DNA from 3 places in the Streptomyces sp. TE5632 genome. Region 2 is predicted to be linked to each of the others. Evidence: riboswitches for the same ligand, from Rfam matches in the RefSeq annotation. Region 2 holds a riboswitch; each other region holds the start of a gene.

Region 1 (10,215 bases), 520 kb from region 2:
CATGACCGACCCGGCTCCCGCCAGCACTCCCACCGGCCCCGCCGAGGGCCCGCCCCCCACCCGCATCCTCCTCGCCGACGACCACGCGCTGGTCCGCCGAGGCGTACGCCTCATCCTCGACGGCGAACCGGACCTGACCGTCGTCGCCGAGGCCGACAACGGGGCCGAAGCCATCGAGCAGGCCCGCGCCCACGAACCCGACCTGGCCATCCTCGACATCGCCATGCCCCGCCTCACCGGCCTCCAGGCGGCCCGCGAGCTCTCCCGCACCCTCCCGCAGACGCGGATCCTCATCCTGACCATGTACGACAACGAGCAGTTCTTCTTCGAGGCGCTCGGCGCCGGCGCCTCCGGATACGTCCTCAAGTCCGTCGCCGACCGCGACTTGGTGGAGGCATGCCGGGCCACCATGCGCGGCGAGCCGTTCCTCTACCCGGGCGCCGTCAACGCCCTCATCCGCAACTACCTCGAACTCGCCCGGGACGGCCGGAACCTGCCCACCAAGGCCATCACGGACCGGGAGGAGGAGATCCTCAAACTGGTCGCCGAGGGGCACACCTCGCAGCAGATCGCCGACCTCCTCGTCATCAGCCCCAAGACCGTGGAGCGCCACCGCGCCAACCTGCTGGCCAAGCTCGACCTGAAGGACCGACTGGAACTCACCCGGTACGCCATCCGCGTCGGTCTGATCGAGCCCTGACCGCCACCGGCGTCGAGACGGGTGCCCGAACCGGCACCGGCGGGGAAACGACGCCAGGACGGCGGCTTTCAGGGCCGGTCTACCGCTCGGCCTCGGCGGGCAGGGGCTCCCCCTCCCGGCCGCGCCCGGTGTCCAGGTCGAGTGCGGGTGCGGGTGCGGGTGCGGGTGCGGGTCCGTCGTCCGGAGCGTCGGGCGCGGGTCCGTGACCCGGGGCGTCGGGCAGGGGGCCGTGGTCGGACCGCCGCATCTGCACGGCACGCAGGGCGCGCGCGAGCAGGCCGGCCCGTCCGGCGAGCACCGGGCCGAGGACGGCGAGGACGAGCACGTATCCGGCGATGAACGCGGTGAGCCGGCCGTCCAGCCCCGCGCCGGTGGCCATGGCGGCCAGGATCAGCGCGAACTCACCACGGGCGACGAGCGTGGTCGCGATGTCGGCGGCGATGTCGGCGCCGTAGCGGTACAGGCGGGCGACCAGCAGGCCCGCGGCCAGGTTCATGGTGAGGGTCAGCGCCACGGCGACGGACACCGGACCGGCGACGGAGGCGATGTCGCCGGGGTCGATGGCCAGCCCGAAGGCGAAGAAGAAGATCGCCGCGAAGGCGTCGCGCAGCGGGTGCACCAGGGTGCGGATCCGGGGCGCGGAGGGGGTGCCGGCCACGATCAGACCGACCATGAACGCGCCGATGGCGTCGACGACCCCGAGCACCTCGGAGACGCCCGCGACCAGGATCGCGGTGCCGAGGAAGGTGACGACCAGCAGCTCGTTGTCGCGCACGGCCAGCAGCCGGCCGAACAGCCGGCCGCCGAAGCGGGCGACGATGGCGAGCACCATCAGGAAGCCGAACGCCTTGGCCGCCTGGAGTGCCATGTCCGTGAGGCCCTGGGCGTCGCTGAGGACGGGCTGCAGAGCGGCGAGATAGAGGGCGAGGAAGATGTCCTCGACGACGGTGACGCCGAGGATGAGACGGGTCTCGGGCCGGCCGATGTGGCCCAGCTCGATGAGGATCTTCGTGACGATCGCCGAGGAGGAGATGCCCAGCACCCCGGCGAGTACCAGGGCCTCCCGTGCTCCCCAGCCGAGGGCGAACCCGAAGCCCAGCCCCGCGCCGACGTTGAGCAGCAGATAGATGCCACCGGCGGTGAGCAGCCGTCTGCCGCCCCGTCTCAGATCGTCGAGGTGGAACTCCAGGCCCAGGTAGAAGAGCAGCAGGACGAGACCGAGTGCCGAGAGCATCCCGAAGTCGTGCGCGTCCTCGACCAGGACCGGGCCCGGGGTGTGCGGACCGAGCAGAATGCCGGCGAGCATGAACAGGGGGATGGTCGGCAGCCCGATCCGGCTGCCGAGGCGGGCGAGGAACGCGGCGGCGAGGAAGGCGCCACCCATGGCGAGCAGTGTGTCGGCATGTCCCACGGGTCACCACCTTCCACAACACGGGAACGGAGCGTGACCTCATCGACTGAGCCGAGTGGGGACCGCTCCTTCGCGTCGGTGGGGGCTCTTCGCCATACGGGCCGTACGGGGCCGCGGTCGGTGCGCCACGGGACAGGGGGCCGGGATTTTTGTCGTGTCTGTCCCGTCTTTCGGCGTTGTTTCCACGTTGCTTCCACGCTCACATCCGCCCCCGCGCGATGACCATCCGTGGTGCCACCCAAACAAGCTGGGGGACGACCCTCATGGGGGCCTGCCCCGTCCCACGATCCGGTTGTCAGACTTGAATCAGTTCAGCGGTCCGCAAGTCCCGCAGGTCCTGCAGTCCCCGTAGTCCCCGTAGTTCCCGTAGTCCCCGTAGTCCCCGTAGTCCCCGTAGTTCTCGTAGTTCTCGTAGTTCTCGTAGTTCTCGTAGTTCTCGTAGTTCTCGTAGTAGTCCCCGAATTTCCCGTCCTCCCAGGAGCGCGTCGATGCCTCACCCGTACGTCCTGTTGTCCGCCGCCGTCTCCCTGGACGGCTACCTCGACGACACCGGCCCCGAGCGGCTGCTGCTGTCCGGCCCGGCCGACTTCGACCGGGTCGACGAGGTACGGGCGTCGGTCGACGCGATCCTGATCGGCGCCGGCACGATCCGTGCCGACAACCCCCGCCTGCTGGTCAACTCGCCCGAGCGGCGGGCCGCCCGGGTCGCCGAGGGCCGGCCCGAGTACCCGCTGAAGGTCACCGTCAGCGGCTCCGGCGACCTGGACCCGGCGGCGCGGTTCTGGCACACCGGCGGCGAGAAGGTCCTCTACACGACCGACGAGGGTGCCGAACGCGCCCGCGCGCACGGCCTCGCCACCGATGTCGTACCGCTCGGCGCCGCACTCGACTGGCGGCGGCTCCTCACGCACCTGTACGACGTGTACGGCGTCCGGCGGCTCATGGTGGAGGGCGGCGGCCTGATCCACACCCAGCTCCTCACCCAGGGCCTCGCCGACGAGCTCCAGTTGGTCCTCGCCCCGCTCTTCGTCGGCGACCCGGACGCCGCCCGCCTCTTCGGCCCCGGTGCCTACCAGGGCGGCCGGCTGCGGCTGCTGGAGACCCGCCCGGTCGGCGACGTCGTTCTCATGCGCTACGAGCCCACCGCCCCCGGCACCGGCCCGCTCCCCGTCGCCGCCGACCACCACTGGCTGGCCCTCGCCTGTGAACTGGCGGTTCAGTGCCCGCCGTCGGAGACGGCCTTCAGCGTGGGCGCGGTGGTGGTCGCGGCCGACGGCACCGAACTGGCCCGCGGCCACTCCCGGGAGGGCGGCGACCCGCTGGTGCACGCGGAGGAGGCCGCCCTCGCCAAGACCGACCCCACGGATCCGCGGCTCACGACCGCCACCGTGTACTCCAGCCTGGAACCCTGCGCGCGCCGCGCCTCGCGTCCGGCGCCCTGTGCGCGGCTGATCCTGGACGCGGGGGTACGGCGGGTGGTCACCGCCTGGCGGGAGCCGGACACCTTCGTGGCGGACGCCGACGGCAGCGGAGTGCTGGCCGCCGGGGGCACCCAGGTCGTCGTACTGCCCGAGCACGAGGAGGCCGCCACGGCGCCGAACGGCCATCTGATCGGCCGGTGACGCGACGGCGGCGACAGCGGCGACAGCAGCGACGGCGACGGCGACGACGGCGACGACAAGGAGTGTGCGGAGTGTCCCCCGCATGCCGTATGCTGGTGACACAACGACGCGGGGTGGAGCAGCTCGGTAGCTCGCTGGGCTCATAACCCAGAGGTCGCAGGTTCAAATCCTGTCCCCGCTACTGAAGGCCGAGGGCCGGAATCCGAAAGGGTTCCGGCCCTCGGTCGTTCTCGGCTTTAGCCCCGCCGCCCCGGCTCGTCGTCCCGACTTCCGCACCGTTGTCACGCCAGGTGATCGGGTCACCGCGCTGCGCATAACAACTGATAAACCGTCAGTTTCGATGTGACGCGTGAGGCACGGTCAACTCGCCCGTTTTTGCCCGGCCATGGCGCTTAAGTCCGCGTGGAAATCGTTAACGATCAAGAGGAACGGCTTGGAATCCGACCCCTACCTCTATTAACGTTCGATAACGCAGCGCGGTCGTCCCAGCCGTCACACGAGTCGGCTCCGTGCGCATGCGCCGAATCCCGCAAGGGAACCGGGGAACCAACATCTTGGGGTGAATCGCGTGGATGCCCCGTGGAGACACGGAGGGTATACGCGTGTAGGAGACCTTCCTGCTCCGAACCCGTCAGCTAACCCGGTAGGCGAGAAGGAAGGAAAGGAGTACGCCCACGTGGCGTCGAACCGGCCTGCTCCCGAGGCCCCCTTCATGCCGAGCCAGTACGACGGCGACACCTTCGTCTACGGCGGCGTCCGCCCCGACGAGGGCCCCTTCGAGGAGTGGAACCCCACCGAGGAGTCCGTCCGCCCCGTGCGCGGCCGGCACCGCGTCGGCAAGCAGCGCGGCGGAGGCCTCGCCCGCAGCTCCACGGTCCTGGGCGTCGGTGTCATAGCCGCCGTCGCCGGTGGCGGTATGGCCAGCGCCCAGACCGGCAAGCCGCCGGTCTCGATCTCGATGCCGGACCTTCCCTCTGTCGGTTCCCTCATCTCCGACGAGGAAACCCCCGAGGGTTCCGCCACCGCGCTCAGCGACATCGGTGTGGTCGCCGACGAGGTCACCGAGCAGGGTGCCTCCGACGCCGGCGAGGCGCTGCACGCCCGGATCATGGCCCAGGTCGAGCAGCAGCAGAGCCAGGCCGAGGACAAGGCCGCCGCCGAGGCCGCCGCCGCCGCGGAGAAGGAGGCCAAGGAGAAGGCCGCCGCCGCGAAGAAGGAGGCGGAGGAGAAGGCCGCCGAGGCGAAGCGCAAGGCGGAGGAGGAGGCCAAGAAGAAGGCCGAGGCCGAGCGCCTCGCCGAGCTGGCCCGGCAGTACGCGCTGCCCACCTCCTCGTACACGGTCTCCTCGACCTTCGGTCAGGCCGGCGCCTACTGGTCCTCCGGCCAGCACACCGGTCTGGACTTCGCCGCCCCCACGGGCACGCTGATCAAGGCGGTCCACACCGGCACGATCACCTCCGCCGGCTGGGACGGCTCCTACGGCTACAAGACCGTGCTGACGCTCGACGACGGCACCGAGATCTGGTACGCCCACCAGTCCTCCATCAGCGTCAGCGTCGGCCAGCAGGTCAACACCGGCGACGTGATCGGCCGCGTCGGCTCCACCGGCAACTCCACCGGCGCTCACCTCCACCTGGAGGTCCACCCCGCCGGCTCCGCCTCGGGCATCGACCCGATGGCCTGGCTTCAGTCGAAGGGCCTCACCGTCTGAGACGACCACAGCCCCGGCAGTCCTGACGACGACCCCCCGACGTCAGGGCTGCCGGTCAGGCGTTTCAGGGGCGGTACGGGGACGCGTACGGGTTCGGCCGGTACGCGGAATACCCGAGGTACGCGGGGTGCGCGGGGTACGGGGCATACGCGAGGCTCGTCGCGCCGTGCATGCCGTACACGCCGTACGCGCCGTACACCGGCCAGGGCGGCACAGGCGGCGCGGTGGCGCGGGCCGCGTGCTCCAGGGCCGGGCGGGCTGCGGCGCGGCGGCACCACAGTTCCCGCAGCAGCTCCCCCTCCCGTGCGGCGAAGTCCGTGCCCACGCGGCCGCGGCGTGCCCGGTGCCGCAGGAACGCCAGGGACGTCGCGTACGCCTCGTACCGTGCCACCGTCCGTGCCGCCGCCCGGCCCCCGTGCCGGCGCGCGTACCGCCGGGCGATGCGCCGGGCCCGCATCGAGCCGAGAGCGAACGGCTGGGCCGGGCTCAGCCAGCCGGCGGCGACGTACACGGGCAGTTCCGTGCGCACGGTCCGCAGTTCGCGCTGCCGCGTCCACACCACCAGCCAGGTCAGCAGGCCGAACGACGGCACCATGAACGCCCCGTACACGGCGAAGAAGCCGTACCCGCCGAGGACCGAGGAGCCGTTCCACAGCGCGTGCATGCCCATCGCGAGCAGCAGACCGCCCAGCGGCGGCAGGACGCGCCACAGGCGCCGGCGTTCGGTGGCGAGCGCGGAGACGCCGAAGCCGATGCCGGTGAGCACGGTGAAGAGCGGGTGCGCGAACGGCGACATGACGACGCGGACGAAGAAGGTCGCCGCGGTGACGGAGGAGACACCGCTGCCGCCGGTGAGCTGGTCGGTGCCGAAGGCGTTGCCCAGGTAGAGGATGTTCTCGGTGAAGGCGAAGCCGGTGGCGGTGACCCCGGCTATCACCACGCCGTCGAGGATTCCGGTGAAGTCGCGTCTGCGGAAGAGGAAGACCAGCAGGACGGCGGCGGCCTTCGCCGACTCCTCCACGACAGGGGCTATGACGGTCGCGCCGAGGGTGTCGGCGCGGGACGGGTCCGCCGTCTCCGTCGCTATCCAGTGGGTGGCGAAGCTGTTGGCGACGATCGCCATCAGCGCGGCGGCGCAGGCGCCCCACGCGAAGGAGAAGACGAGGTTGCGCCAGGGGCCCGGTGCGACACGGTCCAGCCAGCGGAAGGCGGCTATGAGCAGCGGCACCGGGAGGACGGCGAGGCCGAGGCCGACCAGGAAGCCCTCCGTGCCGGTCTGCTCGCGGACCAGACCCAGGATGACCAGGCCGGAGAGCGCGAGGAGGGCGATCAGCGCCCCGTAGCGCACCCAGGGCCGCTGCCACCAGTGCACGTGCCTCAGGGCCCGCCCGGGCGGCCCGGCGGGGTGTGCCACCGCGCTGGACCGCGTCGGGTACGGACGGCTGGTGTCCACGACATTGACCCTAACGAGGGAAGGGCGCTGCCCGCAGGTACGCCAGGTGGGCTCAGGAGCCGGTGGGGGGTTGCCCGGTGGGCCGGCCACCGGGCCGGTCGTCGTGCGGTACGCGACGGAAGAGCAGGTCGTTCACCACATGGCCCTTGGCCAGCCCCTGTCCCTCGAAACGGGTCAGCGGGCGGAACTCCGGACGCGGTGCGAAACCACCGTCCGCCACGGTGTTCTCGAAGGCGGGATGCGCGGTCAGCACCTCGAGCATCTGCTGGGCGTACGGCTCCCAGTCGGTGGCGCAGTGCACGACCGCGCCCGGTGCCAGACGGGTCGCGGCGAGAGTGAGGAAGTCGGGCTGGATCAGCCGGCGCTTGTGGTGCCGCTTCTTGGGCCAGGGGTCGGGGAAGAAGACGCGCAGCCCGCTCAGGGAGTCGGGGGTGAGCATCTCGCGGAGCAGGATGATCGCGTCGCCGTTGCCGACGCGCACGTTGTCCAGACCGTGCTGGTCGGCGAGGCCGAGCAGATGGCCCTGGCCGGGTGTGTGGACGTCCACCGCGAGGATGTTGGTGCCGGGGTCGGCGGCGGCCATGCGCACAGTGGCCTCACCCATGCCGAAGCCGATCTCGAGGACGACGGGGCGGTCGTTGCCGAAGAAGTCGGCGAGGTCGAGCCGGCGCCCGTCGACGTCGAAGCCCCACCGGTGCCACAGCCGCTGCAGCGCGTCCGCCTGCCCGGCGGTGACCCGGCTCCGGCGCGGCTGGAAACTCCGGATCCGCCGCTCGAAGTGCGACCCGGCGGGATCGGCCTTCGGCCCGTCGGGGAAGCGGGGCTCCCCCTTCTCCCGGGTACGGCGGATCGACACACCGGGCGCGTGCTCGGCGTGCGGGGCTGCGGAGGTGTTCAAGGAGTCAGACACAGTGCTCTCGATTTTACGGCGGCCCGCACGGCGGCCCTCACGGTGACTTCGCGGTCGCGTCGGCACCCTGCCGCGTCGGGTCGGCCAGGGCGGCCAGCGCTCGGCGGGCGATCTCCCGGCCGATGGGCAGGGACGCCGTCGCGGCGGGGGAGGGGGCGTTGAGCACGTGGACCGCGCGGGGGGTCTCCCGGATCAGGAAGTCGTCGGCCAGGGTGCCGTCCCGCAGGACGGCCTGCGCCCGCACGCCGGCCGGGGCGGGGGTCAGGTCGGCCTCCCGGACCGCGGGCAGGAGCCGGCGGACCGCCTCGGTGAAGGCCCGCCGGGACAGGGAACGGTGCAGTTCACCCGTGCCGTGCCGCCAGTGGCGGCGGGCCAGGTGCCGGGAGCCCGGCCAGGCCAGGGTGGCGGCCAGCTCGCGCGGGCGGACCGTGCGCCGGTCGTAGCCCTCGCGGGCCAGCGCCGGTACGGCGTTGGGGCCGACGTGGACGCCGCCGTCGACGCCGCGCGTGAGGTGGACGCCGAGGAACGGGAACGCCGGGTCGGGCACCGGGTAGACCAGGCCGCGGATCAGCTCCGGCCGGGTCAGCTCGTAGTACTCGCCGCGGAACGGCACGATGCGCATGCCGGGATCGTCACCGGTGAGGCGGGCGATCTCGTCGCAGTACAGCCCGGCGCAGTTCACCAGGACCCGGCCGCGCACGACGTCCCCGGCGGCGGTCAGGGCCGCGACGCCCAGTTCCGGGCGGCGGTCGACGCGGACGACCCGCGCGCCGTAGCGGATCTCCGCGCCGGACGCCTCCGCCAGGTGGCGGGCCACCGCCGCGAAGTCGCAGATGCCGGTGGTGCCGACGTGGATGGCGGCCAGACCCTCGATCTCCGGCTCGTACTCGGCGATCTGCGTCGCGCCCAGTTCGCGGACCGTCAGCCCGTTCTTCCGGCCGCGCTGGACCAGTGCGTGCAGACGGGGCAGTTCGTCCCGGTCGGTGGCGACGATCAGCTTGCCCGTCACGGCGTGCGGGATGCCGTACTCCGCGCAGAACTTGACCATCTCCGCCGCGCCCCGCACCGCGTACCGTGCCTTGAGGGAGCCGGGGCGGTAGTAGATGCCGCTGTGGATGACGCCGCTGTTGCGGCCCGTCTGGTGCCTGGCGGGGCCGGGCTCCTTCTCCAGCACCGTGACCCGTGTGCCCGGCGCCGCGCGGGTGATCGCGTACGCCGTCGACAGGCCGACGATGCCGCCGCCGATCACCAGCACGTCGCAGTCGTACGACCGCCGCACCGCCCGCACCACTCGCACCACCTCCCGCTCCCGATAGTGCACCACGTCACTGACAACGCCCGTGAACCCGGAGGCGTCGGGGACGCCGACCTCGGCGAGGCGGCCCGGTCGGGCGGGGCGTTCAGGCGGGTGTCATCAGCAGCGGCCGGGCCCGCTCGCGCAGCTCGACCACGCGGGGTTCGTCGCCGTAGGGCTCCAGACGGTGCAGGAGGTCCTTGACGTACTCGGTGGTGCGGGCGGACGAGATGCGGCCGGCCACCTCCACCGCGCGCACGCCCTGCTCGCAGGCGGCGTCCAGGTTGCCCGACTCCAGCTCGGCAACGGCCGAGACGACGAGCCGCAGGCCGTGCGAGCGCACGAACTCCTCCGTCGGCCGCGACAGCGCCTGCTCGGTGAAGCGGCGGACCTGGCGGGGCGCCTTCAGATCGCGGTAGCACTCCGCGGCGTCGGCGGCGAACCGGTCGTAGGAGTAGAAGCCGAGCCAGACCGGGTCGCTGTCGCCGGGGCGGGAACGTTCCAGCCAGCCCTCGGCCGACTTCAGGGCCGCGCCGGCCGCCGGGGCGTCACCGGCGCGTGCGTGCGCGCGTGCCTCCACGAGCCGGAAGAAGCTCATGGTGCGGGCCGTGGCCAGGCCGCGGTTGCGCTCCAGCGCGGCCTGGGCGAGATCGACGCCCTCGTCGCCGAAACCGCGATAGGTGGCTTGGAGGGACATGGAAGCCAGAACGTATCCCCCCAGGGGGACGTCGGCCGCCGCTCGGGCCAGGCGCAGGGCCTGGATGTAGTAGCGCTGGGCGGCCTCCTGCTGGCCGGTGTCGAAGGCCATCCAGCCGGCGAGCCGGGTGAGTTCGGCGGACGCGCCGAACAGGGCGCGGCCGACGTCGTCGGCGTAGGCGCCCAGCAGCAGCGGCGCCGCCTCCACCCGCAGGCACTCGGGGACCATCGAGGAACGCCAGTCGCCGCCGCCGTACTTGGAGTCCCAGCGCCGCGCGTCCTCGGCCGCCTCGCGCAGTTTGCGCACATCGCTGTGGCCGACTTTGGCCGGTGCGGCCGAGCCCTCCGCCGGGCTCACCTCGCGCGCGACCGAACTGTCGGCCGGGGTTATCAGCCAGCGCGAGGCAGGCGTCGCGTA
Region 2 (10,215 bases):
CCTTGCCCTCGAAGAGGTACGAGCCGTCCTTGTAGAACTCGGAGGCGGCGACGTCGAGCGCGAGGGCGATCTGCTCGCCCGGGGCGTAACCGGCTTCCTTGATGGCCTCGAGGATGAGGTCGAGGGCCTCGCGGTTGGAGCCGAGGTTCGGGGCGAAGCCGCCCTCGTCGCCGAGGCCGGTGGACAGGCCGCGGCTCTTCAGCACCTTCTTCAGGGTGTGGTAGACCTCGGTGCCCCAGCGCAGGGCCTCGGAGAAGGACTCCGCACCGATCGGGGCGATCATGAACTCCTGGATGTCCACATTGGAGTCCGCGTGCGAGCCGCCGTTGAGGATGTTCATCATCGGCACCGGCAGCAGGTGCGCGTTGGGTCCGCCCAGGTAGCGGAAGAGGGGCAGGTCGCTGGCCTCGGAGGCGGCGTGGGCGACGGCCAGGGAGACACCGAGGATGGCGTTGGCGCCGAGGGAGCCCTTGTTGTCGGTGGCGTCCAGGTCGAACATCGCCTGGTCGATCAGGCGCTGCTCGGTGGCGTCGTAGCCGACCAGCTCCGGGCCGATCTGCTCGATGACGGCCAGGACGGCCTTCTCCACTCCCTTGCCCTGGTAACGGTCGGGGTCGCCGTCACGGAGTTCGATGGCCTCGAAGGCGCCGGTGGAGGCGCCGGACGGGACGGCGGCACGACCCGTGCTGCCGTCGTCGAGGCCGACCTCGACCTCGACGGTGGGGTTGCCTCGGGAGTCCAGGATTTCCCGGGCTACGACGACGTCGATGGACGGCACGAGCATCTCCTTCATGGATGTGACGTGGATCAGCCGGGCCACCGGGGCCCTGCGGGACCGAGCCTATCCGGCTCCGGGCGATCGGCCATCCGGTCGGCCGCCCCTCGGACGGAACCGAGAGTAAATTGTTTCCGAACGGAACAAAGACGGGCCCGGAAACCGGGACCACCCTCGCGCCCGCCGGCCGGCACCGAGCAGCGAGCACCGAAAAGATCCGTTATATACGGAAAAGCCCCGCCCCGGTGCGTACGGGGAACACGCACCGGGGCGGGGAGCCCCCGTGGGGACGGGGGAGGCCCCGTGGGGACGGGGCGGGGGCTCCGCGGGGACGGAGCCCTGAGCCTGCGGCCGCCGCCTTACTTCAGGTGCAGCTGCTGGCCCGGGTAGATGAGGTCGGCGTCCTCGACGATGTCGTCGTTCAGCTCGAACAGCTTGTTCCAGCCGCCCTTGACGTCGTGCTCCTCGGCGATCGAGCTGAGGGTGTCGCCCTTGACGACCTTGTACTCGCCGTCGCCCTTCTCGACCTTCTCGCCGGTCGGGGTGGTGACGGTCTTCTTCTCGGCGGCCGGACGCTCGTCGGAGCGGGAGGCCTTCTGCTCGGTGGAGCGCTCGGGGGCGGAGCCGGTGTTCTGCTCCTGGGTGTTCTGCTTCTGGGCGTTCTGCTTCTGGGTGCCCTGCGAGGAACCGCTGTTCTGGTTCCCGGCGCTCTGGTTGCCGGTGCCCTCGGTCGAGCCGCCCCCGGTGTGGGCGGCGTTGGACAGGCCCTTGCCGCAGACGGGCCAGGCACCCTTGCCCTGACCCGCGAGGACCTTCTCGGCTATCTCGATCTGCTGGGCCTTGCTGGCCTGGTCGGCGGTGGCGGCGTACTGCGTGCCGCCGTAGCCGGCCCAGGTGGAGGCGGAGAACTGCAGACCGCCGTAGTAGCCGTTGCCGGTGTTGATGGACCAGTTGCCGCCGGACTCGCACTGGGCGACGGTGTCCCACTCGGAGGCGGTGGCGGCGGAAGCGTTGCCGACCGCCAGCAGCGGGGCGGCGACGGCGGCACCGGTGACGCCGGCTACGGCGATGACCCGGGTGGCCTTGGACGGACGACGGTGCTTGCCCTTGCCGGAAAACAGCATGGAAGGATCCCCTCACCGACGCCTACGAGGTGAGCTGTCGGGTTCGGGCCGGTTGAGTTGCCCGGCCGCGTCCCTCACGGGACGCGGCTCCACCCCTAGCCGAATCCGGCGTCAATCACCGGCTCCGGCGCCTACCTTGGTTCCCCCGCTCCTGCCTACGGCGCATGACGCGACGGCTGTTCCCGTGCTGCCACTGGCAGGATTCGGCGTGGCGGCAGCCGGGGCCCGCGGTGGCGAGCGGTCCTGACGGTAGACACGCGCCCGGCGGATAATCAAAGACGATCAGGGCTTCTGAGACCTATCTCTCATCGTCTTTATAACGGACATTCAGCGCGAACCGTGACCTCAACTGCCGCCATCGACGCACCTTTTCGAAGGTCAGCCTTCACTCGATCCGAAAAGGATGAGATGGGAAGCCGCCGCACCCGCACCCTCGCCGCCCCCGCCGTACTGGGCGAGCCATCCGCCGCCGAGCGCGAGGGAGTCGGCGGCAGCCGAGGAGTCGATTCCGGTGCCCGCGGGGGCCCTGTCGGCCGGGGACGAGACGTCGAGGCCTCGCGAGAAACCGAGACCGCCGCGTGAGGCGTGCCGGCCGGAAGCTCCGGACTCGCGGTCCTCGCGCACCTCCTCCTCGGCGCTGGCGCCGCGGTGGCGGCCGGTGGGGGCCTCGCTCGCGGACGCGTCCGAAGAACCCGCCTCCTGCCCCGACTTGCCCGAGTCCCCACCCTTGGCGGAGGCCGAGGCGGAGGGGGAAGCGGAAGCGGAGGGAGAGGCGCCGGGCTCGGCGTCCGAACCGCCGGACTTGGAGGCTTCGTCCGTCTTCTTCCCCTTACCGCTATCGGCGCCCTTATTGCCCTTGTTGCCCTTGTTGTCCGACGAGGCTTCGGAGGACTGCGAGGGCGACGGAGTGGCGGAGCTTCCGGTACCGGAGGAGTCGTACGACGAGCCGCCGTCCGCACCGGTGTCCACACCGGCCTTGCCCGAGTCGGTGTTCAGGCCCGCCAGCAGGCCGCAGGCCCGCCACGCGCCGACCCCCTGGTCGGCGAGGACCTTCTCGGCCACGGCTATCTGCTGGCCGCGGCTGGCCTGGTCGGCGCTGGACGCGTAGTCGAGGCCGCCGTACTTCTCCCAGTCCGTCTGGGTCAACTGCAGGCCGCCGTAGTAGCCGTTGCCGGAGTTCTGGCTCCATGAGCCACCGGACTCGCACTCCGCGACCCGGTCCCAGGTCGCGCCCTCGGCCGCGCTGGCGCCGCTGGCCCCGAGAAGCGGAATCGCGATGGCTGAGCCGGTCACTCCGGCAGCGACGACAAGAGCCGGAGCCTGGCGGGGGCGACGGTGACGACCGTTCCCGGAGAGCATGCGGAGACCTTTCGCAGGACAACAGTTACCCGCACGGCGAGTCGAACTGCGCAGCTGTGCAACCGAGGCACCGTGCTTGATGGGTGAACGTAGCCGCAGACAATCACTTGTCACAAGTTCATGCCGCGCAGATCACACGGAGATCACAGAGTTGAGTGGGTGTCACGTTTGTGCCACTTCGGCGACGAGGCGACGGACCGTGTCCGGAGGGGTCCCGACGGTCACGCCGGAGGCATGCGGAGGCTGCACAAAAGCCACTTCGGCGGCAACCCGGCGGCCGTCACGGGCCCGTCCGGCGGATCGCTACGTCAGACGTCCGGTGACCGTTCAGGAAATCACTTCGGCCATGGGCTGAATTCCACCGGCAGGGTGCGCAGTCCGCGCATGATGAGTCCGCCGCGCCAGCGCAGTTCGGCCGGATCCGACGCGAGCCTGAGGTCCGGCAGCCGGGTCAGCAGCGTGGCGAGCGCGGTCTGGCCCTCCAGCCGGGCCAGCGGGGCGCCCAGGCAGTAGTGGATGCCGTGGCCGTACCCCAGGTGCTGGTTGTCCCGCCGTGCGAGGTCGAGCACGTCGGGGTCGGCGAACCGCTCCGGGTCGCGGTCCGCGGCGGCCAGGACGACGAGGACCGGGTCGCCGGCCGCGATGTGCTGCCCGCCGAGGGTGAGCGCCTCGGTGGCGAACCGCCAGGTGGCCAGCTCCACGGGCCCGTCGTAGCGCAGGAGTTCCTCCACACCGGTCTCCAGCAGCCCGTGCTCCCCTGCGGCGAGTGAGGCTTGCAGGCGCTCGCGCTGCTCGGGGTGGGTGAGCAGCGCGTAGGTGCCGTTGCCGATCAGGTTGACGGTGGTCTCGAAACCGGCGAACAGCAGGATGAACGCCATGGCGGCGGCCTCGTTCTCGGTGAGGTGCTCGCCGTGGTCGGAGGCGCGGATCAGGCCGGAGATGAGGTCCTCGCCGGGGGCGGGTTCGGCGGGCAGTGCCTCCCGTTTGCGGTGGATGAGGTCGGCGAGATAGCCGCGCATCTTCTTCACCGACCGGGCGACCCCGCCCCGGGGCCCACCCTGATGCCGGATCATCATGCCCGCCCAGTCCCGGAAGTCGTCCTGGTCCTCCCGGGGGACGCCGAGCAGGTCGCAGATGGCGTAGATGGGGAGCGGGAACGCGAACTCGTGGATGAGGTCGGCGGAGCCGCGCTCCGCGAACCGGTCGATGAGCCCGTCGGTGAGCTCCTGCACCCGGGACTCGAACTCGGCGACGCGGCGCGGTGTGAACGCCTTGCTGACCAGTCTGCGCAGCCGGGTGTGGTCCGGCGGGTCGATGTTGAGCAGGTGCGTCATCAGCTCGGCCTTGCGCTCACCGGGGATGCCGGTCTTCCCCTTGGCGTGGGCGGGCTCGTCGTGGTGCGCCGGGTTCTTGGAGAGGCGGGGGTCGGCGAGGGTCTGCCGGGCGTCGGCGTACCGGGTGACCAGCCAGGCCTCCACCCCGCTGGGCAGCCGCGTCCGGTGCACGGGCGCGTACTCACGCAGCCAGGCGTAGGCGGGGTACGGGTTGCTCGCGAACTCCCAGGTGAAGAGTTCGGGCGCGGTGTTCTCGGGCTGAGGCTGGTGCTGGTCGGTCACGCCCCGACCGTATCTGTCCTCTTCTCCTCGAAGGCCCTCCCGTTATTTCCCACCCGTCTCCTCGCTGGCTCGTATCGCGTCCCGGTACGCGCGGGCCGCCGCGCGCAGGGCCGCCTCCGGGTCGACGCCCTCCGCCTCGGCCCGCACTGCCAGGGCGAGCAGGTCGTAGCCGATGCCCTCGGCCCGGGGCAGAGGGACGTCCAGGCCCGCGGTGCGGACGCGGGAGGCCAGCTTGGCGGCGAGGGCCAGGCCGGGCTGGCCGAGCGGGACGCCCTCGGTGACCGAGGTGCGCTGCTTCTCGACGGCCTTGGTGCGCAGCCAGTGCGCCTTGACCTCCTCGGGGGTGGTCGCCGTCTCGTCGCCGAAGACATGGGGGTGGCGGTGGATGAGCTTGGCGACGATGCCGCCGGCCACGTCGTCGACGGAGAAGGGCTCCTCCGGGTGCTCCTCGGCTATCCGGGCGTGGAAGACGACCTGGAGGAGGACGTCGCCCAGTTCCTCGCGCAGTTCGTCCCGGTCGCCCTCCTCGATCGCCTCGACGAGTTCGTACGCCTCCTCGATGCCGTACTTGGCCAGGCCCTTGTGGGTCTGCAGTGAGGACCAGGGGCATTCGGCCCGGATGCGGTCCATGACCTGGACGAGGTCGAGCAGGCGGGCGCCCGGCAGGTCGTAGGAGGCGGGGAGCAGTTCCAGCTCCGGCATCCGGACGCGGCCGGTGCCCGCGAGACGGGCCAGGCCGTCGGTCAGGGCGGGTTCGCCCTCTCCCGTCGCCACGACGACCACGGTCCGCCCGCCGGCGCAGGCCTCGACCAGGTCCTGGGCGGTCGGGGACGCCTCGTCGACCGCTATCTCCGCCTCCCGCAGATACGGCAGCTGCGGGTGGGCGCCGTCCGCGCACAGCACCCGGTCGGCGGCGTGCAGGGCCTGCCAGGCGGGCCAGGACAGCAGGCCGGGCGCGACGCGGTGGCTGGTGGTGAGCAGGACGATGCGGCCGGGCGGTGCGGCGGAGGGGGCCGCGGGGCTGGTTGCGTTCACGATCCGAAACTAACCCACGGCGCCACCGGCCCCCGAAAGTTGTCCACAGGGGGCCGGCATGGTGTGACGGTATGCCCGGCGCGTCAGGCGATCGGCTGGGTCCCGTCCACCGTGACGTCCCGGACCCACGGGGTCCTGGCGTCGACGCGGCTGCTCTTCTCGTCGTCCCAGGTGCCGTAGCGCGGATTGAGGTCGACGTCGAGCTTCCTGCTCGCCTCGGACAGGGCCTGCCAGAACTCCGGCCGGCTGGTGTCGGTGCCGAGCCGCTGCGCGAGCTTCTGCGCCTGGACCTGGAGGCGGAGGTTGTCGTCGAGGCGCCGCGGCGGGATGCCGTACTGCTGCAGCCAGGCCGTCTCCAGCGCCTCGGCTCCGCCGGCCTGCTGCTCCAGGCCGGCCCGCATCCCCTGGACCTCCTTGGGGGTGACGGTCACCCCGGCGTCACGCGCGGCGCGCTCCAGCACACGGTCGAGGACCATGCCGTGCAGGGTGTCGCGGGTGAGGCTGCCGGTGCGGGCGATGGCCTGCTCGTACTGGGCCTCCGGCACCGCCTCCCGCTGGGCCGCGCGGATCTCGCCGACCCGGTTCTCCAGCTGCGACACCGTGATCCGCTGGCCGCCCACGACGGCCGCCGCGCCGGGATGCGCGTCGTTCCCGCAGGCGGTGAGCAGGGGGGCCGCTGCCGTGAGGGCGGCGGTGAGGAGGAGCGCGGTGCGACGACGGCGGTGCAAGGAAACCTCCTGAGGAGAGCTTGTGCGGCGGTGCACAAAGTCCTGCGGTGATCGATAGTAGGCAGCGGCCGGGCTCTGGCCAACCCATTCGACCAACGATTCACCGCGACTTCCGGCACCGCCGCCGACATCGGCGCCCCGGCTTCGCCGTCGCCCCGGGCGAGGCCGGGGCGACGGCGACACCTGCACACCTGCGTCGACGGCCCTTGCCGCCAAGTCCGACCGCACCAAGCCGGGCGGCGCCGCCTGGAGAGAGATCACCGGGATCACCGGGGCACCCTTCGCGCAGAACGACTACGTCGACAAGAACGCCTCCGAAAACATCGGCCAGGAGATCACCGCTTACCGGAGCACAACGGCGGCGGACGCCCCGAAGGGCGTGAAGCAGACTTCCTGACCGGGCCCGCCCGCGCCGCCCGGTGGCTTAATCTTGCCCCCTGCACTGCCTCGGGGGGTAGAGATGGAAAAGCGTCTGGAAGCCGGCTGGTTCCAGCGGATCGCCTGGTCGGTCCTGGTGTGGGGCTCGCTGGGCCTGCTGGTGTGGGTTCCGTTCCTGTACGTGGCGATCCGCCGCGGTCGGGGCTCGGACTGGGGGGCGTTCGCCGCCTTCGTCCTCTACGAGTGCGTGACGCTGTCGTGGTCCTCCCTCACGTCCCGCGACGGAGACCCGATCCTGGGCGCCGTCGCCTTGCTGTGCCTGCTGACGGCGACGGTGATGCTGCTGTTCGCCGTCTTCGACGGACGGCAGCCGACGCAGGTGGTGCCGTCGGCGTACAACACACCGACAGCACCTGCTCAGGGACAGCCGTACGGATACCCGTACGGCCGATAGCGGCAGGCCCCGGTACCGGTCACACCCGCCGGGTGCGGCGCAGGATGCGGACAGCCGGCCAGGTCACCAGTCCGGTGAGTCCCCACATGAAGCCCGCGGTGGCGACCCAATCACCGGTACTGGTGTCCGGCTCGTCGGCCCCGAAGACCGTGACCGAGAGAGCCAGGAAGCCGAGCAGGACGCCGAACAGTGCGGAGACGACCAGGGCCGCCGTCTGGAGGCCGGTCCGCCGGGTGGCCGTGGCCCGCTCCGACGAACCGGCGCGGGTCGCGCCGCTCCCGCCAGGGGCCGGTTCCGGCGCGGGCGTCCGCTCCCGGGGCGGCAGCCGCACCACAGCGGTCGGCGGCACGGCGGCGTCCACGGTGGCCACGGTGTGTGCGTCGACGCCGTACAGACCGGGTTCCACGTCGACGACCAGACCGTCGGTGCCGATGAGCCGACGGCCGCCGTCCGGCCAGCTCAGCATGGCCGCGCAGGCGCGGTAGGGCACGGTCACCGCGCACTCCGTGCCGTCCTGCGCGCCCGCCGTCAGACTGACCCCCTCCGCTCCCACCGTCAGCGTCGAACCGTCACGGCTCTTCGAGGCGAACCGCCGCCCGGTCACGGCGTACGACGAGCTCGTCGGGGCCTCCGTGTACCCGGCCCAGTCCGCCCTGTGCCCACTGGGCACCTGCATCAGAGCCGTTCCCTCCGCCTCCACGGCCACCCTGTGCAGGTGCTCGGGCGTCACCGCCCGCAACTCGGCGCGCAGTTCGTCCGGGGTGCGCGAGGGCCGTCCGGCGAGCAGGTCCTCCGCCGCTCCGGGCAGCCTCAGTGCGGCCGCGTCGGGCGCGGTCAGCGCGCTGTCGGCCCGGGTGCGGACCGCGTCCAGGTCGCCCTGGCCGATCCGGCCCGCCCGGAGCGCGGCGAGGACGTCGACGAAGCCGCCGAGCACCGCGTCCTGCTTGGCCGGCAGGGCGTCCGCGAAGGCCGTCACCACGGCGAAACCGTCACGGCGCGCGGTGTAGTCGGCTGCCGCCGTGTACGAGAAGCCGCCCTCCTGGCGCAGGGCGCGGGACAGCTCCCGCTCGAGAACACCCGCGTACAGCCGGGCGGCGGTGCTGTCGGCGACGACGGCGTCCAGCAGCACGCCGCCCGTGCCGTCGGAGAAGTAGGCGGGGGTGGCGGGAAGGGCGGAGGTGACGGCGGGCAGGGAACGGCGCGGCCCGGCGGGCAGCTTGAGCGTGAGTCCGGCCGGCAGGCGCTCACCGGCGACCCACAGCACGGCGTTGCCCTGGGTGAACCAGTTCCGTACCCAGGCTTCCACGTCCTGCGGACCCAGGTTCCGCGCACCCCACTCCGGGTAGCTGACCAGACCGTATCCCTGGGCGCCGTAGCGCCACAGCGGCAGTCGGGGGGCCTCGCGCCGTGACTCCTCGGTGCGCAGGATCTCCTTCTCGGTCTCCAGGCGCTCCATGGGCAGGGCGGCGAGGGAGTCGCAGACGCCCTGCAGGGAGGCGACCACCTCGTGTTCGGCGCCCTCCACGTGGAAGTGGGTGAAGGCTGCCTTGGTGGCGCCGTTGAAGTGGTAGTCGGCCAGGCCCTGACGGTGCAGGGCCAGGTGCTCCACCAGGTGGGTGACGCCGACCTGGGCCAGCGTCTCGTCGGCGACGCCGACGCGGAAGACGAGTCCGGCGCGCATCGGTCCGGCGGCCTGTGCGAAGAGGGTGGGTATGCCGTCGGTCTCGGTGAGGTGGACGGCGTCCTGCGGGTTCATCTTCGGCCTCTGTTCGGCGCGTTCGTCAGGTTCATGGGATTCAGGCGGGTTCGGGCGGGTTCGGTCCGGTCCGACGCGCGCTCGGGGTCGTGGGCCGTCAGCCCGAGGCGAAGGCGGCGTCGCGGTGCTTGACGTAGGCGTCGGCCGGCTCACCCAGGTAGCTCCACGGGTACTCCGAGGCCAGGTTGCCCAGCGCGCGGAAGTGCGCGGCGGCCCGTGCGCGGTCCCCGATCAGCGAGAAGAGGGCGGCGAAGCACCCCTGGACGGTGACCCATCCGTAGGTGGGCCGGAAGTGCGGGTGGGACACGGAGTGCTCGGCGGCCTCCACGAGTTCGGCGTGGAGGTGGGGCTGCCGCAGGTACTCGGCGCGTTCCCGGTCGGTCGGCAGCTCCAGCCAGTGCTCCATGTGCATCTCCGCGACCAGGCCGCCGTTCAGGGCCCCGTCCGGAGCACCCCGCAGGCACTCCTGGGCGAAGCCGTGGGTGGCCTGCCAGCTCCCGCCCCATTTGGGAAGGAGCTGCTGGAGCAGGCGGGCCTGGCCGGTGAAGTGGTGCGGATGATGAGCGGCCAGCCGGTCGTACCGGCGCCGGGCCTCGTTCTGCCCGAGATTCAGTCCGCGAGCGGTGTTGAGCCGCTCGGCCCAGGCCGCGTCGTGGGACGGGTCGAGGGCGGTGGCCCGGATGAGCAGCTTCTCGGCTTCCCCCAAGCGCGCGTGGAAGGCGGCGAACTGCTCGCGGCTGACGTCCTCGGCGCGCGCCTCGGTGCGGATATCCCAGGCGGCCCCGACCTCATGGGAACCGAGCACGGTCAGGGCGAACACGTCGTCCGGAGCCTTGGCGATCAGTTCCCGCAGCAACTGTTCGATGCCAGGCACCTCGGTCAGCACGCCCACCGCGAAGGCCCGGTCCGTTCCCTGCGGCAGGGAGTCGACGTACTGACGCACCGAGGCCCAGTCCCCCGCGGCGGCGACCTGCCGCAGCCGGACGACCT
Region 3 (10,215 bases), 3.7 Mb from region 2:
GTCGGGTTGTGGTCGAACACGGGGGGCTTGGTGGTGAGCCCCCCGCAGTCGACGAGGTCCGCCAGCAGCACCTTGGTGACGGCCACCGGCAGCTTGAGATGGGCGGCGACCTCGGCGACCGGGAGGGGCGCGCGGCACAGGTCGAGCGCCTGCGCGTGCTCGGGGCCGAGGTAGCCGAAAGGGGTGGCCCCGGTGGCCATCACCTGTGACATCAGGTCGAGTTCGACGGTGGGGCGGGTACGGCCGTCGCTGACAGTGAAGGGGCGCACCAGCCGCCCGGCCGCGTCGTCCAGCCAGGGGCCGTCGCCGGCCGCCGCCACGTTCAAGGCCTCATCACCGGGGGTTCGACGGCGGGCTGCCGGGGAGCGGTCATCAGATACGGCCGGACGCTCTTGACCAGCATCGCCATCTCGTAGCCGAGCACCGCCGCGTCGGCCTCGCGGCCGGCCAGCACCGCGAGGCAGGTGCCGGAACCGGCGGTGGAGACGAACAGCAGGGTCGAGTCGAGCTCGACGACGACCTGACGGACGTCGCCGCCGTCGCCGAAGCGGATACCGGCGCTGCGGCCGAGCGAGTAGAGGCCGGAGGCCAGGGCGGCCATGTGGTCGGCGCCGTCCGCGTCGAGGCCGTGCACGGACTTCACCAGCCCGTCGCAGGAGAGCAGCACGGCACTCGACGTGTGCGGTACCCGTTGCACGAGGCCGCTCATCAGCCAGTCGAGATCGGACACGTGGGCGGTCGGCGCATCGCTCGCCATGGTGGATCGACTCCTTGGGGTACGAAGGTCTGCGGGAGCGCTGGGGGTGGGTGCGGGCATGCTCATCCGGCGGGTGCGCTCCCGTCGTCCCGGACGGTGTGGTCGGTGCGGGGCGCGGGCACCCCGTCATGGACACCGCGCATTTCCCGGGACACCGCGGGCACGTGGTGCGCCTCCATGGCGTGGGACTCCATGGCGTGAGGTTCCATGGCACGGGTCTGCGTGGTGTGGAGCGGGTCCGTGGGGTGGGCCTCCATGGGCCGTGACGGCAGCATGGGCAGCATGGACACGGACGCCGTGGGGTCGCCCACCATGTGCTCACCGGCGTTGTCGGCGCGCCCCATGTCGTCGCGCCCCATGTCGTCGCGCCCCATGTGGCCGACGTCCGTGGGCTGTTGGGTTTCGGCGAGGCTGACGCCCCGTTGGAAGGCCGCCATCAGCTGGGGATCGTGACCGGCGACGTGTCCGGTCTCCTGACGCGGCGTGGGGCCGTCGCGGAGTTGGGGCACGAGGTGCTCCTGGGCGCGGCGGCGGGGCAGTCGGGGTTTGTCCATGGTGCCGCGCACCGTGCCGTCGCGCGGGGTGAGGGGAGCGGCCCCCGCCCCGTTCTCCGCGAGGGTCCGCCGGTCGTCGGGGGCGAGGCCGGGCGTCGCCTCGGCCGGGTTGGGCCGTACCGCGCGGGCACCGCGCAGCGGCAGGGGTGGCGCCACGCCGTCGGGGGGCGACGGGGCCGGAACGGTGGCGTGGCCGCGGCGGTGCGACCGCGGTCCCGCGGCATGCGGCACCGGGGTGCGGGGCGCTCCGGGCCCCTGCAGCGGTCCGGGTCCGGAGCCCGTCTGCGGCTCGGGCAGCGGGCCGGTCCCGTACCCGGCGGGCCCGGGCAGCGGGATGCCTCCGGGCGCGGGCACGGGGTGCCCGGGCCGGGACGTCGGCCCGCCGCCGTACTCCGCGCCCGGCACCGCGTCGATCTCTCGCGGCTGTCCCGTGCCCTGCCCCGCGACCCACGGCTCCGCACCCAGCAGTGACTGCGGCACGACGAGCACGGCCTGCACTCCGCCGTAGATGTTGCTCTGCAGCCGGACATGGATGCCGTGCCGCTTCGCGAGCTGCGAGACCACGAACAGACCGATGCGTCCGTCGGCCAGCAGGCTGGCCACATTGACCTGATCCGGGTCGGCGAGCAGGGCGTTCATCCGCTCCTGCTCGCCCATGGGCATGCCGAGCCCGCGGTCCTCGACCTCGACGGCGAGCCCGGAGGTGACGAGGCCGGCGCGGAGCAGCACCTGGGTGTGCGGAGCGGAGTACAGCGTGGCGTTCTCGACGAGTTCGGCCAGCAGGTGGATGACGTCGGCGACGGCGTGCCCGCGCAGGGTGCCGTCGATCGGCGGGACGAGTTTGACCCGCGAGTACTGCTCGACCTCGGCGATGGCCGAGCGCAGCACCTCGGTCATGGAGACGGGCTTGCTCCACTGCCGCCGGGAGACGGCCCCGCCGAGCACGGCGAGGTTCTCGGCGTGGCGGCGGATGCGGGTGGCGAGGTGGTCGACGTGGAAGAGGCCCTTGAGCAGGTCGGGGTCCTCGATCTCGTTCTCCATCTCGTCGAGGAGGGAGATCTCGCGGTGCACCAGGGACTGCAGGCGCCGGGCCAGGTTGACGAACACCTCGAGTTTCTGTTCGCTGCCCGCCTGGCTGGAGAGCTGGGACGCCTGCACGACGGCGGTGACGGCGCCGTCGTGTGCCCGGGACAGGTCGGCGGCGAGCAGGTCGAAGTCGTCGGCGTCCTCCGGCGTCCTGTCGCGCTGCCCCCGTGGCGGCGGGCCCTCCCCCCGGCGCAGGGCGTCCACCAGGCCGCCCAGGTCGGCCTCGCGCCGGGCCGTGCTCCGGCGCAGGCTCTCCACCCTCTCGTGTACCGAGCGGGCGGCGCGGTCGGCGGCCACGGCGGCGATGACGATGCCGGCGAGGGCCACCGACCCCGCGCCGCCGAGCACGGCCCACAGCGTGGCGCCGGGTCGTACCCCGGTGGAGCGGACCGTGAACAGCACGGCCGCGCAGGCGCTGAGGGCGACCGCGACGGGCGGCAGCACGGCGAGCCGCAGCAGCTGGGGCCGTATCTGGGTCTCGGGGGGCGCGGGGGCGGGCCGGGAGGGCGGGCGTCCGTGCCGTCCGCCCTCCCGCCGGTACGTGCGGGAGGCCGGAGCGCGGGAGCCGGGCATCGGCGTCCTCGAACCGGTACTGGTCCGTCGGTTCCGGGTGCCGGTCGCGCCCGAGACGCCGGCCGGGCCCGGCCGGCGGGACTCCTCGCCCCGTCGGCTCCCTCGTCCGCCTTCTTCCTGCACGTACCGGTCCCCGCTCCCTGATCCGATCCGGTGGACATGGCCCCAGGGCGCGATGCGCCCGACCGACACTCACCGTAGTCACCACCGCATCACGCGCGGTGGTCAGTTGACAAACTTGCCCGGGCAGCGTCCCACTCTGGTATGAGGCTTCGTACGACAGACCGATAAACCCGTCAGGGAGTCACCCGGGAACGGCCACAGAACGATCCGACCTGGTCAGAAGTGGTCACGGGCACATACCGAGGGCCGGGGGGGCTCACCGCTCCCCGGCCCTCACCCTTCCGACGTCCACCCGCCCAAGCCGCTGCGGCGGCCGCGGCCTCTCCGTCACAGCGGCCCCCAGGGTTCCTTCACGCCCGAGGAAGGTCCGCAGAATCCTTACCCTCCGTAGCAACCCAGGCCATGACTCCTGGGCTCCTGACCTGTGTCAGTCCTCCCCCACCAGGTCCAGGTCCTCGAGGGAGGAAGCGGAGGGATCCGTGACGGGGTCGGGCAGCGGCCACTTGTGGTTCGGAACGTGTCCCACCTCCCGCCACCACGTCTTCGTCGGCAGCTCTCCCGCGGGCTCGAACGGCATGCCCGGGACGGGGAAGGCGGCGGGCTGACCGACCGCGTCGGCGGCCGCCATCGTCCACTCTCCGGGTTCCGCCCAGGGATGCGGCGCCAGGTTGAAGGTGCCCCAGTGGATCGGCAGGAAGACACCGTCCGGACGGCCTCTTTGCAGGTCCAGATGGGCCTGGATGCCCTCGGCCGGGTTCATGTGGATCTCGGGCCAGGAGCCGGGTCCCGGGACCGGGTCCAGCCGGCCCTTGGGCCAGAAGTCCGAGTACGCGCCGATCTGGATCATCGTCGCGTCGAACGGGCCGTGGTCGGCGCCGATGTCCTTGAAACCGTCGAAGTAACCGGTGTCGCCGCTGTGGTACACACGGTGCTCCGCACCTGCCACGACCCAGGAGGCCCACAGGGTGTGCTGGGTGTTGCGCAGTCCCCGGCCGCAGAAATGGCGGGCCGGGGTGGCCGTGAGGGTGAGCCCGCCGACCCGCGTCGCCTCGTGCCAGTCCAGTTCGCGCAGCCGGTCGGCGGACACGCCCCAGTGCTCCAGATGGGCACCCACCCCGAGCGGCACGGCGAACAGCGTGTCCGTGCCGGCCAGCGCCTTGATGGTGGGCAGGTCCAGGTGGTCGTAGTGGTCGTGCGAGATCACCACGACGTCGACCGGGCCGAGCGCGGCCAGCGGCAGGGGCACCGGGTGCAGCCGCCGGGGCCCGACGAAGGGGAACGGGGAGCAGCGCTCGCCCCACACGGGGTCGAACAGGACCCGCTGACCGTCGATCTCCGTGAAGACGCTGGAGTGGCCCATCCAGGTGAGGCGCAGCCCGGTGGCCGGCGGGCGGGCCAGGTCGGCGAGGGTGGTGGAGTGCACCGGCACGGTGCCGCGCGGCGCACGGTTGTACCGGGTCTCCTTGTCGAAGTAGGTCTTCGCCAGGTCTCGGGCCGAGCCCTCGGACCGGGGCCGGGTGGGGCCCCCGGGGTTCTGGAACACCCCGTCCCGGTAGTGCGGGGATCTGCGGATGCGCTCCATGCGCTCCCCACTCGGGTCCGCGCCGAAGGCCGCGGGCCGGAGCGCACGGAGCCCGGAGCTCTGGGAACGGAAACCGGCCACGATGCCTCCCAGCGGAGTCGGTCAGACATCCCATTATGTGCGGGCAGCCCGGTACCGCAGTGGCGGACGGGACGGAACCGGCCGCCCGGGGCGATCCGGTTCCTCTCGGGAGCGGGGCGCGGGCGTCCGCTCCCGCACCCCGCTCCCGTCCCCGTGCCCGCCGCGTCCGGCGTTACGCCACCGAGGCGATCCGCACCTTGATGTCGTCCGGGGACAGCGTCCCCTTCGCCGTCACGTGGTCCCCCGACGACTCCCCGCGCAGCCGGCGCCCTATCCACGGCACCAGGTACTCGCGCGCCCAGTGGACGTCGTCCCGCCGGACGTCGAGGTTGCCGCGCGGCGGCAGCGGGGGCCAGGGCTGCTCCGGGTCGGCCGGGACGTCCAGGCCGAGGGTCTGGCCCGCGCGGAGCGCCACGCGCGTGTGCCCCTCGGGCGACAGGTGGAGCCGGTCGGCGTCCCAGGCCCTGCGGTCCTGGACGCTCCTCAGGGACCACAGGTCGAGCACCGGGCAGCCGTACCGGTCGGCGACCGCCCGCACGTGCCCGTTGTAGGTGGCGATCTTGCCGCGCAGATGCTTGAGCAGGGGCACGCCCCGGGTGTCGAACCCCGTGGTCACCAGGACCGTGCCGGAGACCGCCGTGAGCGCGGCCACAGCCCGCTCGAAACGCTCGGCCACCTCGTCGGGGTCGGTGCCGGGGCGGAGGATGTCGTTGCCGCCCGCACAGAAGGAGACCAGTGCGGGAGCCAGTTCGACGGCCCGCGGAACCTGGTCGGCCATGATCTGGTCGAGCAGTTTCCCGCGCACCGCGAGATTCGTGTACCGGAAGTCGCCTTCGGGGCGACGGTCGGCGAGAAGTACGGCGAACCGGTCGGCCCAGCCGACGAACGCCCCGTCCGGGCCGGGGTCGCCGACGCCCTCGGTGAAGCTGTCCCCCACCGCCACGTACGACCCGATCACTGATGTGCTGTCACTCTTCGAATCGTCTGCCACGAGGGGACATGATTCCCTTTCGAATGTGACCTACGCGACCGTAGGAAGGGGTTGACGCGCGGTGAGATAAGCCACTCCCGAAGCATTGCCCCATTCCGGAATAGCCCTGTCGGCAAGAACGTTGAGGGGCGAAACACGCCGAAGGCCGGCCCCGGGGATCCGGGGCCGGCCTTCGGCGTGTTTCAGGCGGGTCGTCGCGGGGGTCAGGCTATGGAGACGCCCTTCGCACCGAGGTAGGCGACCGGGTCCACGTCCGAGCCGTAGTTCGGCGCGGTGCGGATCTCGAAGTGCAGGTGCGGGCCGGTCGAGTTGCCGGTGGACCCCGAGAGGCCGACCTGCTGGCCGCCGCTCACGGTCTGGCCGGCCGAGACGGACAGCGAGGACAGGTGGGCGTACTGGGCGTAGTGGCCGTCCTCGAGCTTGATGACGACCTGGTTGCCGTACGCACCGGCCCAGCCCGCGGAGACGACGGTGCCCGGGCCGACGGCCTTCAGGGAGGTGCCGGTCGGAATGGCGAAGTCGACGCCGGTGTGGTAGCCGCTGGACCACATGCTGCCGGCCACCTTGTAGGCGGTGCCGAGGCTGCCACCGGGCACCGGCGAGCTGTAACCGGAGGTGTTCGCGGCCTGGTTCGCGGTCGTGGCGCCGGAGGAGGCCTTCGGCGCGGACTGCTCGGCGGACTGCTTCGGCGCGGAGGACGGAGCGGACGAAGAGGGCAGACCCAGGGAACCGGCAGGGCCGGAGGAGGGCGACTTCTTCGGCGTGCTCGTCGCGGCCTCGCCGTCGACCGAGAGCTTCAGACCGGGGTGGATGAGCGACGGGTCGTCACCCACGGCCTCCCGGTTGTCGGCGTAGAGCTGCTTCCAGCCGCCGTCGACGTTCTCGGACTCGGCGATCTTCGCCAGGTAGTCGCCGCCCTTCACGATGTACGTGCGGGCGCCGCCGTTCCTGCCGTTGTCGGCCTTCTCGCCGTCAGCCTTCTTGTCGGCGACGGAGAACGACTGGACGACCTTTTCCGGGGCCGCCTGCGCAGGGGCGGCGTTCGCGCCGGTGGCGCCGAGAAGCGGCAGGGCGAGCGCGGCGCCACCAGCACTGGCGACGGCGATGGAGCGGGTGAAGCGCACAGCGCGGGGACGGCGGTGCTTACCCTTTGCGGGCATGACGAATTCCTCTCCGGCGCCTACGAGGTGAGCTGTCGGGTTCGGACTGGAGATGCCCGGCCGCGTCGAGACGCGACTTAACCCCGAGCCTGTTCCGGAGACCGGAACAGGCAGTGGTACCTGTGGGTCCCCCGCTCCTGCCGTACACGGGTCAGTGTGTGCGGGCTCCGGGCGGCGGCAGGATTAGGCGTCCGTCCGGATCGATGGCGAACGTAGGCGACCACGACGCGAAGGGACAAGCGCGATGTTCCGAGCGAAGGCCCTTTTCCGTGATCCATCCACCTGAATTCCGTCACCCGGAGTCGTCCCGGATTTCCCGCACCCCCGAATTCCCCTGCGAAACGCCGGAATTACGTGAACATGGCGACAACACATCGTCACCGATATGACGATGCTCACCACACCCTCCCCATCTCCCTCTATGTCGGGTCGATTTATTCCTAAATGCACCAAACGGACAAAGCGCCTTCAATCATCCGATCGGGGGCGCTCCGCTCCGGCCGGACGGCTGGCTCGGAACGCCCGTGCCGACCGATCCGCGGACAACTCATTGCCCCTGACAGGCATGTCGTATCGTCGAGTGACACCCGCCGGCGCCTCCCCGTCGGCGGCGAGAGGGAGGGGCCCCTGTGACGCAGCACATCCCGTCGACCGAACCCGAGCTGACCGGAGTGCGGAACTTCCGCGACGTGGGCGGACTGCCGACCGTGGACGGCCGCCGGGTACGGCACGGGGTGCTGTTCCGCAGCGGTCATCTCGCCCACGCCACCGCGTCGGACGCCGACTTCCTGTCCTCCCTGGGGCTGCACACCGTCTTCGACTTCCGCAACGCGGCCGACCAGAAGCTGGACGGCCACGACATCGAACTGCCCGGCGTGCGCAACGTGAACCTGCCGCTGAGCGACCCGGCCGACGGCGCCCGGTTCTGGAGAATGGTCCGCGACGGCGACCTGGACCAGCTGCGCTCGATCCTCGCCGACGGCAAGGGGGCGGACCGGATGATCGCCTCGTACCGCGTGATCGTCAGGAAACGCACCGCCGAGCACTCCCGGGTGCTGCGCTCGCTCGCCGAGGACAGCGTCCCCGCGCTGATGCACTGCGCGGCGGGCAAGGACCGCGCGGGCCTGTCGGTGGCGGTGACGCTGCTCGCCCTGGGCGTGGAGAGGGACGCGATCTTCGACGACTACCTCAAGTCCAACGCCAAGCACCGCCGCTACAAGGTGCGTCGCAGCGGCAGCTCCGCCTCGGCCTACTCCCCCGAGGTCATGGAGCTGCTCGACCCCCTGTTCGACGCCCGCGCCGAATATCTGTCGGCCGCCCTGGAAACCATCGAGGAGACCTGGGGCGGCGTGGACCCCTACCTCGAGACGGCGCTCGGGCTCACCCCCGAAAACCGGGAGCGACTGCGCGAGCGCCTGCTCGACTGAGGAGCCGCCCGTCCGGGCAGCGCCTCACGGGGGCACTGCCCGGACAGGCTCTGAGGGCTACTGCTTCGCGCCCAGCGCGAACAGCAGATAGATGAAGCCCGCGAAGAGGTGCCCCACCACGACGTAGACGAACAGCCTCACCCACAGGGCGCGAGGGAACTTCTCCTCCAGGTCTTTCATGACACATCTCCATGGGTGGGGCCCAGGCACAGGGCGGCCGTGGGGCTCTGCAACAGGGTATGGACGAAGAGCAGCTCGACCCCGTCGGGGTCCTGAGCGGCGATACGGTGCGGGGTCAGCGAGTCGAAGTGCGCGCTGTCGCCCGGGGCCAGCCGGTGCAGCGCGTCCCCGAGGCGCAGCAGCAGCCGTCCCTTGAGGACGTACAGCCATTCCTCACCCGGGTGGACCCGCACGATGCCGCTCTGGGAGCCGTGGGGAACCTCGACCCGCAGGGCCTGCATCCCGCGCCCGGGGGAGCCGGCCTGCCGGTACGTCCAGCCGCCCGCGACGGTCGGCTCCGCGTCGGCGGCACGCAGCACCGTGTCATGGTCGGCGGTCGTCTCGCCGAGCAGTTCCGAGACGGTCGTACCGTAGATACGGGCCAGGGAGAGCAGCATGGGCAGCGAGGGCTGACGCTGCCCGGTCTCCAGCCGGGAGAGGTGGGCGGGTGACAGCCCCGCGTCGCGTGCCGCGGCCTCCAGGGTCAGGCCTGCCCGGCGGCGCAGCGCCCGCAGGTGCGGCGCGACCGCGGGAAGCGCGGCGGCCGGTTCGGCCGACGGCTCGCTCTCGGGGGTGCTCATGACCTCATTCAGCAGCATTATTGCCCGTGGGGCAAATTTCTTGCCTCACGGGCAAAAAAGGGGCGGGTGTCACGACCCGGCAGGCATCACGGCCGGGAGGCCGTCACGGCCGGACGGGGCCAGTGTCTCACCGGCCGACGACCGCCTGCTTCATCAGGGTCCTGCCGAACTCCCACACCAGACCGCCGTCGTGGGCGTCGTCCATCACCGCCGTGAAGGCGTCCACGAACCGGTCCACGTCCCGCTCGTCGATGATCAGCGGCGGGATCAGTTTGATCACCTCCATGTGGTCGCCGGAGACCTGGGTGAGGATCCTGTGCCGCCGCAGCAGCGGCACGACCACCATCTGCGCGAAGAGCCCCTTGCGCGCGGCCTGCAGCGCGGCCCAGCGGCCGCGCAGCTTGAGCGACCGCGGCCGGCCGAACTCGATGCCGATCATCAGGCCCCGGCCTCGGACGTCGGCCAGCAGCTCGTACTTCTCGGTCAGTGCCGCGAGCCGGGACCGCAGCAGCTCTCCGGTGGCCCGGACGTGCGCGACGATGTGCTGGTTCTCCATGACCGACAGGACCGCGAGGCCCGCGGCCATCGCCTGGGCGTTGGCCCCGAAGCTGGCCGAGTGGACCAGCACCCGGTCCATCGACGAGTAGACCTTGCGGAAGATCCAGTCCTTGCCGAGCGTGGCCCCCACCGGCACATAGCCGCCGGAGAGCGCCTTGGCCACGCACACCAGGTCCGGCTCGACCCCCTCCTCGTGCTGGTAGGCGTAGAAGTCGCCGGTCCGCCCGAGTCCGGTCTGCACCTCGTCGGCGATCAGCAGCGCCTTGCGCCGGTGCAGCAGTTCCTGCGCGGCGCGCAGATAGCCGGGCGGGGCCTCGTGCACGCCCTTGCCCTGGATCGGCTCCACGATGAGGGCGGCGACATCGCCCTTGGCCAGCTCCCGCTCCAGCGCGTCCAGGTCGCCGAGCGGTACCGCCGTGTCGGGCAGCAGCGGGGCGAAGCCGTCGCGGAAGCCGGACTCGCCGTTGACGGACAGGGAGCCGGTGGTCAGGCCGTGGAAGGCGTGCTCGCAGTACAGGACACG

The links. A riboswitch is a leader RNA that binds a small molecule or an ion and turns the genes downstream of it on or off. The one in region 2 is predicted to bind cyclic di-AMP.
Region 1: linked by a shared signal. The riboswitch ahead of ACVW19_RS15940 (M23 family metallopeptidase) and the one ahead of ACVW19_RS13465 (transglycosylase family protein) in region 2 are both predicted to bind cyclic di-AMP.
Region 3: linked by a shared signal. The riboswitch ahead of ACVW19_RS30675 (LysM peptidoglycan-binding domain-containing M23 family metallopeptidase) and the one ahead of ACVW19_RS13465 (transglycosylase family protein) in region 2 are both predicted to bind cyclic di-AMP.

What each region holds. Positions count from the first base shown of each region.
Region 1 covers NZ_JBSSEA010000003.1:2,371,574-2,381,788, reverse strand. The annotation lists gene ACVW19_RS15960 (response regulator) at 2-700, shown strand; gene ACVW19_RS15955 (cation:proton antiporter) at 780-2,111, opposite strand; gene ACVW19_RS15950 (dihydrofolate reductase family protein) at 2,600-3,733, shown strand; tRNA gene ACVW19_RS15945 (tRNA-Met) at 3,841-3,914, shown strand; cyclic di-AMP (ydaO/yuaA leader) riboswitch at 4,242-4,398, shown strand; gene ACVW19_RS15940 (M23 family metallopeptidase) at 4,410-5,444, shown strand; gene ACVW19_RS15935 (PrsW family intramembrane metalloprotease) at 5,509-6,897, opposite strand; gene trmB (tRNA (guanosine(46)-N7)-methyltransferase TrmB) at 6,950-7,807, opposite strand; gene lhgO (L-2-hydroxyglutarate oxidase) at 7,845-9,128, opposite strand; gene ACVW19_RS15920 (MFS transporter) at 9,208-10,215, opposite strand, start outside.
Region 2 covers NZ_JBSSEA010000003.1:1,853,342-1,863,556, forward strand. The annotation lists gene eno (phosphopyruvate hydratase) at 1-778, opposite strand, end outside; gene ACVW19_RS13465 (transglycosylase family protein) at 1,135-1,899, opposite strand; cyclic di-AMP (ydaO/yuaA leader) riboswitch at 1,904-2,072, opposite strand; gene ACVW19_RS13470 (transglycosylase family protein) at 2,278-3,258, opposite strand; gene ACVW19_RS13475 (cytochrome P450 family protein) at 3,594-4,874, opposite strand; gene ACVW19_RS13480 (nucleoside triphosphate pyrophosphohydrolase) at 4,917-5,909, opposite strand; gene ACVW19_RS13485 (SurA N-terminal domain-containing protein) at 5,993-6,637, opposite strand; gene ACVW19_RS13490 (hypothetical protein) at 7,098-7,469, shown strand; gene ACVW19_RS13495 (M16 family metallopeptidase) at 7,489-9,225, opposite strand; gene ACVW19_RS13500 (hypothetical protein) at 9,323-10,215, opposite strand, start outside.
Region 3 covers NZ_JBSSEA010000003.1:5,598,267-5,608,481, reverse strand. The annotation lists gene ACVW19_RS30700 (DUF742 domain-containing protein) at 1-320, opposite strand, end outside; gene ACVW19_RS30695 (roadblock/LC7 domain-containing protein) at 323-757, opposite strand; gene ACVW19_RS30690 (ATP-binding protein) at 820-2,970, opposite strand; gene ACVW19_RS30685 (MBL fold metallo-hydrolase) at 3,521-4,756, opposite strand; gene ACVW19_RS30680 (SGNH/GDSL hydrolase family protein) at 4,929-5,714, opposite strand; gene ACVW19_RS30675 (LysM peptidoglycan-binding domain-containing M23 family metallopeptidase) at 5,951-6,907, opposite strand; cyclic di-AMP (ydaO/yuaA leader) riboswitch at 6,910-7,074, opposite strand; gene ACVW19_RS30670 (tyrosine-protein phosphatase) at 7,537-8,334, shown strand; gene ACVW19_RS30665 (DUF6126 family protein) at 8,392-8,514, opposite strand; gene ACVW19_RS30660 (helix-turn-helix domain-containing protein) at 8,511-9,134, opposite strand; gene ACVW19_RS30655 (aspartate aminotransferase family protein) at 9,262-10,215, opposite strand, start outside.